3 regions of the Shewanella spartinae genome follow, and region 1 is predicted to be linked to each of the others. Evidence: predicted binding sites of a transcription regulator. Region 1 holds the regulator's gene; each other region holds the start of a gene.
What was found. Region 1 encodes sigma-54, which starts transcription at its own class of promoters, with help from an activator protein. Its sites were predicted from a motif close to GTTGGCACGNNNNTNGNNT; they were not measured.
Positions count from the first base shown of each region.

Region 1 (3,112 bases):
ACCCTGAGTGCGACGGATTTTCCCGATCCTGAGCGTCCGGATACCAAAACCAATTTCATTGGGTGATCACCTGATAGAGTTCGGATTCATCTTGGGTCTTTCTTAGCTGCTTCATGATCGCCTTATCATTGAGCTTCTCGGCCATAGCGGCCAGGGTGCTAAGATGTTGCTCGCATTGATCTGCGGGCACCAATAACGCAAAAAGGATATCGACGGGCTGATTGTCAATGGCATCGAATGCGATTGGTTCAGCACATTTCACCAGTACGGCCACGGGTTGATCTATGTTAGTCAGCCGTCCGTGAGGAATCGCGATACCATTGCCTATACCTGTGCTGCCCATTTTCTCTCGAGCCAGAAGGCTTTCAAATATTTCTTGAGAGGAGAGGGTGGGGTACTGGACAGCGGCTAAGTCGCTGATAAGCTCCAGTACCTTTTTCTTACTGCCCGGAGTGGCGCAGGTGGTGCACTCCGGCCGCAGGATGGTACTCAGTTCCATCGTTAATGTTTAGTAAGCTTCTCTTTGTGTTTAATGACCTGACGATCGAGTTTGTCAATCAGGGAGTCTATCGCGGCATACATGTCCGCATGTTCGGATGTTGCGAACACTTCTCCGCCACGGAGATGTAACTTTGCCTCAACCTTCTGTTGCAACTTTTCGACATTTAATACAACGTGCACATTATTGATCTGATCGAAATGACGTTCAAGCTTTGTGAATTTCTCTTCGATGTAGCTTCGTAGAGATTGGGTGATCTCGATATGGTGCCCAGTCAGGTTTATTTGCATAAAGATAGTCCTCCAGTTTCCAGGTTTGTTTTATAAGCTCTTGCGCTGATTCGAGGGCGGTATAAGCATTGCCTCGCGATACTTGGCAATGGTGCGTCTAGCCACCTTAATCCCCTGTTCGGCCAAGAGTTGAGCCATCTTGCTGTCGCTCAATGGCTTTTTCTGGTTTTCCGCAGCAACCAGCTTCTTGATGAAGGCACGTATTGCTGTAGAAGAGCACTCTCCGCCATCGTCGGTACCGACGTGACTGGAGAAGAAGTATTTAAGCTCGAAGATCCCTCTCGGGGTATGCATATATTTTTGCGTGGTCACACGCGAGATGGTGGATTCATGCATCTCCACCGCCTCGGCGATGTCGTTCAGTACCATGGGCTTCATTGCCTCTTCGCCAAATTCGAAGAAGCCTTGCTGGAAGTCGACGATACAGTTGGTCACCTTGAGCAGGGTCTCGTTGCGACTCTCCAGGCTCTTGAGGAACCATTTGGCTTCCTGCAGGTGGCCGCGAATAAACTGGCCATCCGCCTGACTCTTAGTGCTGCGGGCCATGGCGGCATACTGCTGATTGACGTTGATCTTGGGCATGCTGTCTGGGTTAAGCTCGACCACCCAGCGTCCCTTCTTCTTGGTGACGGTCACATCCGGGATCACGTACTCGTCGCGGCTGGCGGTGATGGCGAGGCCGGGACGGGGATTCAGGGTCTGTATCAGGGCGATGGCATCCCTCAGCTCATCTTCCTTGAGCTTGGTCTTGCGCATCAGCAGACGGAAGTCGCGTCCGGCGATGAGATCCAGGTGCTCCTTGATCAGCATACGGGCGTTAGCGATGTGTGGGGTATCGTCGCTGTATTGGGCCAGCTGAATGGTCAGACATTCGCTGAGATCACGGGCGGCCACACCAATAGGGTCGAAGTGTTGTACCCGTTTGAGCACCGCCTCTACCTCGTCGAGTTCGATCTCAGGGTCGCCCATGGCCTCGAGAATATCTTCACAGGTCTGGGTGAGGTAACCGCGTTCGTCGATGGCGTCGATGATGGCGGTGGCGATGGCCAGATCGTTATCGGAAAAAGGGGTCAGGTTCTTCTGCCATTCCAGGTGTTCGTAAAGACCTTCGCTGGTCTCGCCCTGAAAAGGCATGTCGTCGTCGCGCATGGCGCCCGAGCTTGAGTTTGGCGAGGCAGTGTAGACCTCATCCCAGGTGGTATCCACCGGCAGCTCGTCTGGCATTGAGTCTTGAGTCAGGGCGTCTGAGGTCTCGACCCCTGAGTTATCCTGGCTCGAATCCAGCTCTATCTTGTCGTCGTACTTGTTGTCGAAGCTGTCGCCGACGCTATCGTCTTGCAGCTCGATGCTGGCGCTCTCCTGCTCTTCATCCAACTCCAGTAGCGGGTTGGATTCTAATGCTTGCTGGATCTCCTGCTGCAACTCTAATGACGACAACTGCAACAGACGTATGGCCTGTTGTAGCTGGGGCGTCATGGTGAGATGCTGACCCATTTTGAGCTGAAGTGACGCTTTCATCGTACTGCTATTCCCTTGTTTCTAATTATAAAATGAGAAAGCTCTGGCTATATGTGCCGGACAAATATATCGGATAGTGCCTAAGGCCACAATTAACGCGTGGTTTTTCCTCTGTGGCCCCATTATAAGATTAACTATAGCTTGAATTGTTCACCTAAGTACACTGCTCGTACTTGCTGGTTGTCTAAGATTTCGGCGGGTGTGCCCTCGGCGATTAGATTACCATGGCTGACGATATAGGCTTTCTCACAGACGTCTAATGTTTCGCGCACGTTATGGTCGGTGATCAACACCCCCAGGCCGCGATTCTTGAGCTGCTCGATGATCTTCTTGATGTCGATAACCGAGATGGGATCGACCCCGGCGAACGGCTCGTCGAGAAGAATAAACTTAGGGTTGGCGGCAAGCGCCCTGGCGATCTCCACCCGGCGACGTTCACCGCCCGAGAGCGCCATGCCGTGGCTGTCACGGATATGGGTGATGTGAAACTCTTCCAGCAGGTGTTCCAGCTCCTCTTCGCGGCCATCGTTATTAAGATCGCTGCGGGTCTGGAGCACGGCCATGATGTTGTCCCGCACCGAGAGCTTACGGAAGATACTGGCTTCCTGGGGCAGGTAGCCTATGCCTTTGCGGGCGCGCAGGTGCATGGGGTCTAGCGTCAGGTCGTCATCGTCGATGAAGATGCGGCCCTTGTCGCTCTGTACCAGGCCGACGACCATGTAAAAGGTGGTGGTCTTGCCGGCGCCGTTTGGCCCCAGCAGGCCGACGATCTGCCCGGTCTTTACCGTGAGGCTCACGTCTTGGA
Region 1 is NZ_CP080418.1:3,959,496-3,962,607, reverse strand. It holds gene rapZ (RNase adapter RapZ) at 1-59, opposite strand, end outside; gene ptsN (PTS IIA-like nitrogen regulatory protein PtsN) at 56-499, opposite strand; gene hpf (ribosome hibernation promoting factor) at 502-789, opposite strand; gene K0I31_RS17115 (RNA polymerase factor sigma-54) at 820-2,307, opposite strand; gene lptB (LPS export ABC transporter ATP-binding protein) at 2,442-3,112, opposite strand, start outside.

Region 2 (3,112 bases), 690 kb from region 1:
GCTGAGTAAGAAGGTGTTTCAATCGGGATTTGTATGGCGCATCGTCGACAATAAGTGGCCGGCTTACGAGGCGGCCTTCTTCAACTTCGAGCCCCACAAGATCTTGATGCTATCGCCTGAGCAGATCCAGCAGCGTGCCAGCGACCCCGAGTTGATCCGCCACCTGAAGAAGACCATGGCGATTTATGACAATGCCCTGATGGTGCATGATTTTAAGCTCGCTCACGGCAGCTTTGCCAAGTTTATCGCTCGGTGGCCCAGCGATAATACCGTGGGACTCTGGGCCGAGCTGAAACGCCTGGGCTGCCGACTGGGTGGCAATACCGGCCCCTATTTTCTGCGCACCATAGGCAAAGATACCTTTCTGCTGACCGAAGATATCAAGGGATATTTTCAGGCTCACAAACTGATCGATGCCGGTTTTACTTCTAAACGTGGTTTGACCCAGGTGCAGGAGGTGTTCAATGAATGGCAGGGGCAGTCGGGCCGGTCTCTGGCGGAGATCAGCCGTATCCTCGCCTGTGGCGTGGGTGATAACCGGATATAACCTAGCTCCGTCAAAAAACCTAGGATAAGTATTCTGGCCCCATGGATGGGGGAAATGCCAAAAAATGTCGGGAACATTTTTGGCCATGTATAAATCCCCTCTATGCTCATCCCTGAGCACCGGGGATAAGTATATCCCTATACAAAAAAGCCAGCCCGAGGGCTGGCAAAGACGTGCAGAGATTGGAAACTGCTGTGCTTAAAAACTCTTGCTGACGCCGATAACGACTCGGTCATCAAAAATCTTAGTTTGTGTACCGTACACCTTGTGGCTCTCATCCACTGTGCTGCCGTGGTATCTGAGATCGAAACTCAGGCCGGCGAAGGTTTTGCTGACACCCAGGTTCCAGTGGCCCCAGCCTTCGGCGCCGTTACCATCCAGATCCTGATAGCCGACGCTGGCAGACAGGTTAATGCCATTGTCGAACTGGTAGCTTGGATGGATGGCGTAGTTCACGCCTTGCCAGCCATCGACACCGAACCAGTCATCGACCGTCGGGGTCACTTCCAGTTGTAGGTTAGTGCGGCCGAACTGCTTACCTACCTTGAGCCATAACTCTGTGTAGTTAGAGTATGAGGCGCCCGGGTAGAGGTAGGAGAACAGCATGACATCATAGGTGATACCAGAATCGCCGAAGGTGCCCGCCTTACCTATGTAGGGTGCAGTAACGATTTCAAGATTTGGATCGGCAAACTTGATGTTGGAGGCATACACACCGCCGTACCAGCCTTGATCATTTCCCCATCCCAGCGTGCCTTGCACGACGGGGACGTCGCCATCCATGGTTTCTGACTCACCACGAAAGACATAATCTGAGGCAAAGGTCAGCTTGCCTGTGATATTGCCGCCTAAGACTTGGGTGTCTTGCGCTTCGGCCATGACGCCGCTTGCGGCTAACAGGCTGCCAAGGAGTATCGAGCATTTTAACTGGGTTAAGGTCTTCATCATCTTCATCTCATCTAGCTGTTGTTTGGCTGATGAGGCGACTATAGGCGCAAGATGTGAATGGCCTTATCGGCACAAATGAACTGATCAAATAAAGATGTGAACAATTATGAATAGGTCTGAATTAACCCCATGTTTCATATGGTGTTAGTTTTCATCATGCCTGGATGACAGCGATCACATTTTAGACACAAAAAACGCTAAAACAGGGTGAAAACACGCAATTTTTAACTGTTTTTTAACAAGAAAACATGATTAAAAATAAAAATTTGCATTAACTTACAATATCTCTGCCCACATCTTCTTGTTGACCTTGGCTAGGTGTGAGATAAATAGTTTCTAAATCTTTTTTTAATTTTGCTTCCTCAAGATACCCCATAGCGCCTTACCCGTGCATGGGTGTTTTTTGTTGCGGCTTTGATTAGGAGTTCTCATGCGGCAAATAGTAAAAATTGCCTCGTTAGTTAGTGTGGCGTTATGGATAACAGGTTGTGGCCAGGACGAGAACCAAGGTCATTCGGCAGCAGCCCCAAGAAGCATGGAGGTTGGGGTGGTTCAGGTTGTCGAGCAGCCCCAGGCTATTCAGGTTGAGCTACCGGGTCGCAGCAAGGCATATCTTGAGGCCGAGGTGCGTCCTCAGGTGTCGGGTATCATCACCGAACGCGGCTTCGTCGAGGGTGGTGAGGTAACCGAAGGCCAATCTCTCTATCAGATCGATTCGTCGACCTATAAGGCGGCGCTGGTCAGTGCCGAAGCCGATCTGGCCCGTGCCAATGCCAGCCTGGTGTCTGCCAAGGCCAAGGCGGCCAGATATAAAGCCTTGATCAAGACTGATGCCATTAGCCAACAAGATTTCGACGAGGCAGATGCCCTCTACAAAGAGGCGTTGGCTAACGTGACCGTGGCCAAGGCGGCGATTAACACGGCTAAGATCAACCTGGAATACACTCAGGTGAAGGCGCCTATCTCAGGCCGTATCGGTAAGTCTTCCGTGACTGCCGGTGCCCTGGTGACAGCGAATCAGAGCGCCGCACTGGCGACGATTCAACAGCTGGATCCTATCAACGTCGATATCGCCCAATCTAGCGCTCAGCTGCTACGCCTCAAGGCCAAGCTTAAGCAGGGACAGCTGCAGGCGGCAGACAATGCCGATGTGCGTCTGATCCTGGAAGATGGCACGGCATACGAGCACATGGGCTCGCTCAGATTCGCCGAGGTGAGTGTCGATGAGAACACGGGTTCAGTAACCCTAAGGGCCGAATTCCCTAACCCGGATGGTGTCTTGCTACCTGGCATGTATGTGCGCGCCGTATTGAACGCGGGTACAGATCCTAAGGCGATTCTGGTGCCGCAGAAGGCTGTTACCCGTAATACCAAGGGTCAGGCCGTTGCCATGGTGATAGGTGCCGAGAGCAAGGTCGAGCCAAGAGTCGTGACGACTGCCGAGGTGATCGATCATCAGTGGCGCATCACCAGCGGCTTGAAGGCTGGCGATCAGCTGATTGTCGAGGGATTACAGAAGATACGTCCGGGCGCCCCTGTGGTGGGTAAACCACTCAGCGAGATGCAATCAGACAAGCAACCACAGAAGTAAGGTAAAGTTATGGCTCGTTTTTTCAT
Region 2 is NZ_CP080418.1:31,301-34,412, forward strand. It holds gene K0I31_RS00145 (DNA-3-methyladenine glycosylase I) at 1-547, shown strand, start outside; gene K0I31_RS00150 (TorF family putative porin) at 746-1,501, opposite strand; gene K0I31_RS00155 (efflux RND transporter periplasmic adaptor subunit) at 1,926-3,086, shown strand; gene K0I31_RS00160 (efflux RND transporter permease subunit) at 3,096-3,112, shown strand, end outside.
Region 2: K0I31_RS00150 (TorF family putative porin) is a predicted target of sigma-54. The motif match lies at 1,772-1,790, and genes of this name have one in related genera.

Region 3 (3,112 bases), 2.2 Mb from region 1:
CGAGCAGTTGACCATAGACAGAGAGCGTCACTATCACATCATGGTGATCGACGATTCGGCCGTGGCGCGTAAGCAGATCATTCGTGCCCTGGAATCTTTGAGCCTGCAGATAGATACCGCCAAAGATGGCCGCGAGGCCTTAGATAAGCTGGTGAGCGTCGCCGCCGAGATGGATAACGTGGCCCATGAGATCCCGCTGATCATTTCCGATATCGAGATGCCTGAGATGGATGGTTATACCCTGACGGCAGAGATCCGCGACAATCCTAAATTGAAAGATATTAAGGTAGTGTTGCATACCTCGCTCAGTGGCGTATTTAACCAGGCCATGGTGGAGAAGGTGGGCGCTAATGACTTTATCGCGAAATTTAATCCTGATGAATTAGCGGCGGCGGTGAATAAGCATCTTAGTTTGTAATTTGTACTAAGTTGGGCCTGAGCCTAAATTTGGTAAGTTTAGGCTTGTATCAGTGAGTTAGCTAATGTATAACGCTGACCTCTGTAACGCTTGCTATAGTGTATGTTGTAGCCTGTTTTCTTTTTTGATATTGGGATATCAAGGTGCCGAATAAATCACTTGCCGAAGCCGAGTACAACCAATTTAAATTATTTCTGGAACAACACAGCGGTATTGTGTTGGGCGACAATAAGCAATATTTGGTTCGTAGTCGACTCGCGCCTCTGATGGGGAAATATAACCTTCCCTCATTATCTGAAGTGGTTAAACATTCGATGAAGCCCACCGAGCGGCAACTTCGTGCCGAGGTGATCGACGCCATGACCACCAACGAAACCTTGTGGTTTCGCGATCGCTATCCCTTCGAGTTGTTAGGCAATAACCTGTTACCCGAATATGCCCGCCTAGGACGGCCGCTGAAGATCTGGTCGGCCGCCTGTTCGTCGGGGCAGGAACCCTATTCGCTAGCCATGACCATCTTGGAATATCAGCAGCGCAAGCCTGGCGCCTTGCCCGGCAGTGCGACGATTCTGGCAACGGATCTCTCCCCCTCAATGTTAGAGCGCTGTAAGGCGGCCGAATATGACAACCTCGCCTTGGGGCGAGGTCTGTCCGAGGAGCGTAAACGTCAGTTTTTTGAACCCACGGGGACTGGCTCCATGGTGGTGAAGGCCAACGTCAAGCGTTTGGTGAATTTCAGGGCGCACAATCTGCTCGAGAGTTACACCTTGCTCGGCAAGTTTGACATCATCTTTTGCCGCAACGTGCTGATCTATTTTGCCCCAGAGGCAAAGGCCAAGATATTGCGGCAATTTGCTGCCGCCCTCAATCCCAAGGGGATACTGTTTCTGGGGGCCTCGGAGTCGATTGCCGGCCTGACCGACGAGTTTGATATGGTGAGGTGTAACCCTGGAATCTATTACCAGAAGCGGACCTAAGGTCGCAAACCTAGCCCTTCAAGGGGCTAACCCTCTGAGTTCGCAATCAAGTTTCAAATGCCAGCAATCGCTGGCATTTTTTATGCTTGCCATTTCTATATCTGCTTTGCCTGAGCAAGTTACCTAGAACTGATTTTATTGGCACAAGTATTGCTTTGTTTACGGTATTCGTGTGTGGAGGCAATTTTATGGCGATTAGTTTCGATAAGGCATTGGGGATACATCAGTATACCTTGGGGATACGTTCGGCGCGTGCCGAGGTGATCTCGTCAAATATCGCCAATGCCGATACGCCCCATTACAAGGCGAAAGACCTGGATTTTGATAAGGCGCTGCAGGCGGCGCGCACGGCCCAAAGCGGGCTTGCGATGAGCCGTAGCAACGAGAAGCACTTCGATTTGGCGGCGCTTTCCCAGCAACACATTAGCTATCGGGTGCCCAATCAGCCCGATACAGGTGATGGCAATACTGTGGATATTCAGCAGGAGCAGTCAGAGTTTATGCAGAATGCGCTCGAGTATCAGATGTCGTTAGGTTTTCTTGACGGTAAGTTTTCCGGCCTGAAAAAAGCCCTTAAAGGAACGTAATCATGAGCCTTTTTAATATCTTCAATGTGGCAGGCTCTGGCATGTCGGCCCAGTCGGTCAGGCTAAATACCACTGCCAGTAACATCGCTAATGCCGATTCAGTCTCCAGCAGTGTGGATAAGACCTATCGCGCCCGTCACCCGGTTTTCGAGGCCGAGCTAGCCAAGGCCAGTCATCAGCAGAATACCAGTCAGGCGGTCAAGGTGGCCGGTATTGTCGAGAGCGATAAGCCGTTACAGAAAGAGTATTCACCCGATCATCCGTTAGCGGATGCCGATGGGTTTATTTATAAGCCAAATGTCAATGTGATGGAGGAGATGGCCAACATGATCTCGGCCTCTCGTTCCTACCAGATGAACGTACAGGTTGCCGACGCGGCAAAATCTATGCTTCAGCAAACCTTGCGCATTGGCAATTCCTAGGGGGTAAGTCGTGAGCCTAGTTAATCCGTTAAATACTCAGGTTGCGCAAACCAGTTCGACCCAGAGCGCCAAGTCGGTGACGCCTCAGGCGTCGAGCAGTCAGGCAACCACACAGACTACGGGAAATCCGTTTCTCGACAGCATGCGTCTGCAAGAGGAGTCCTCGATCCCTGAGGCCAAGAGTCAGGAGCTGACCCAGGAGGATTTCTTCTCTCTGCTCAGTCAGCAGCTGTCGATGCAGGATCCTTTTAAGCCGGTGGACAACGATCAGATGATCGCCCAGATGGCGTCTTTCTCCACCGTAGATGGCATCACCAAGCTTAACGAGGAGATAGTTAACCTCAACACCGTGATGACCTCGAGCCAGGCGCTGCAGGCGTCAGGTCTGGTGGGGCAGAAGGTGTTGATCCCATCGGATACCGGTCATATTTCGGCTGAAGATCCCGTGCTTAAAGGGGTGATCAGTACCCCAGAGCCTATCGAGTCGATAACCGTGCGTATCGAAGACGAGAAGGGGCAGCTGGTGAAGACCTTCACCGTCGATGGTAGCGATGGCGGCAATATAGATGTCTCCTGGGATGGACTGGATAAGGATGGGGAACCCGTTGCCAGTGGTAACTATTCCATTAAGGCATCGGGCAAGGTAGATGGTAAGAGTGAAGATTTAGCCGTATCGACCTACGCTCACGTGACGAGTGTTTCGCTGGG
Region 3 is NZ_CP080418.1:1,539,583-1,542,694, forward strand. It holds gene K0I31_RS06815 (chemotaxis protein CheV) at 1-418, shown strand, start outside; gene K0I31_RS06820 (CheR family methyltransferase) at 556-1,395, shown strand; gene flgB (flagellar basal body rod protein FlgB) at 1,584-1,982, shown strand; gene flgC (flagellar basal body rod protein FlgC) at 1,985-2,404, shown strand; gene flgD (flagellar hook assembly protein FlgD) at 2,415-3,112, shown strand, end outside.
Region 3: flgB (flagellar basal body rod protein FlgB) is a predicted target of sigma-54. The motif match lies at 1,533-1,551, and genes of this name have one in related genera.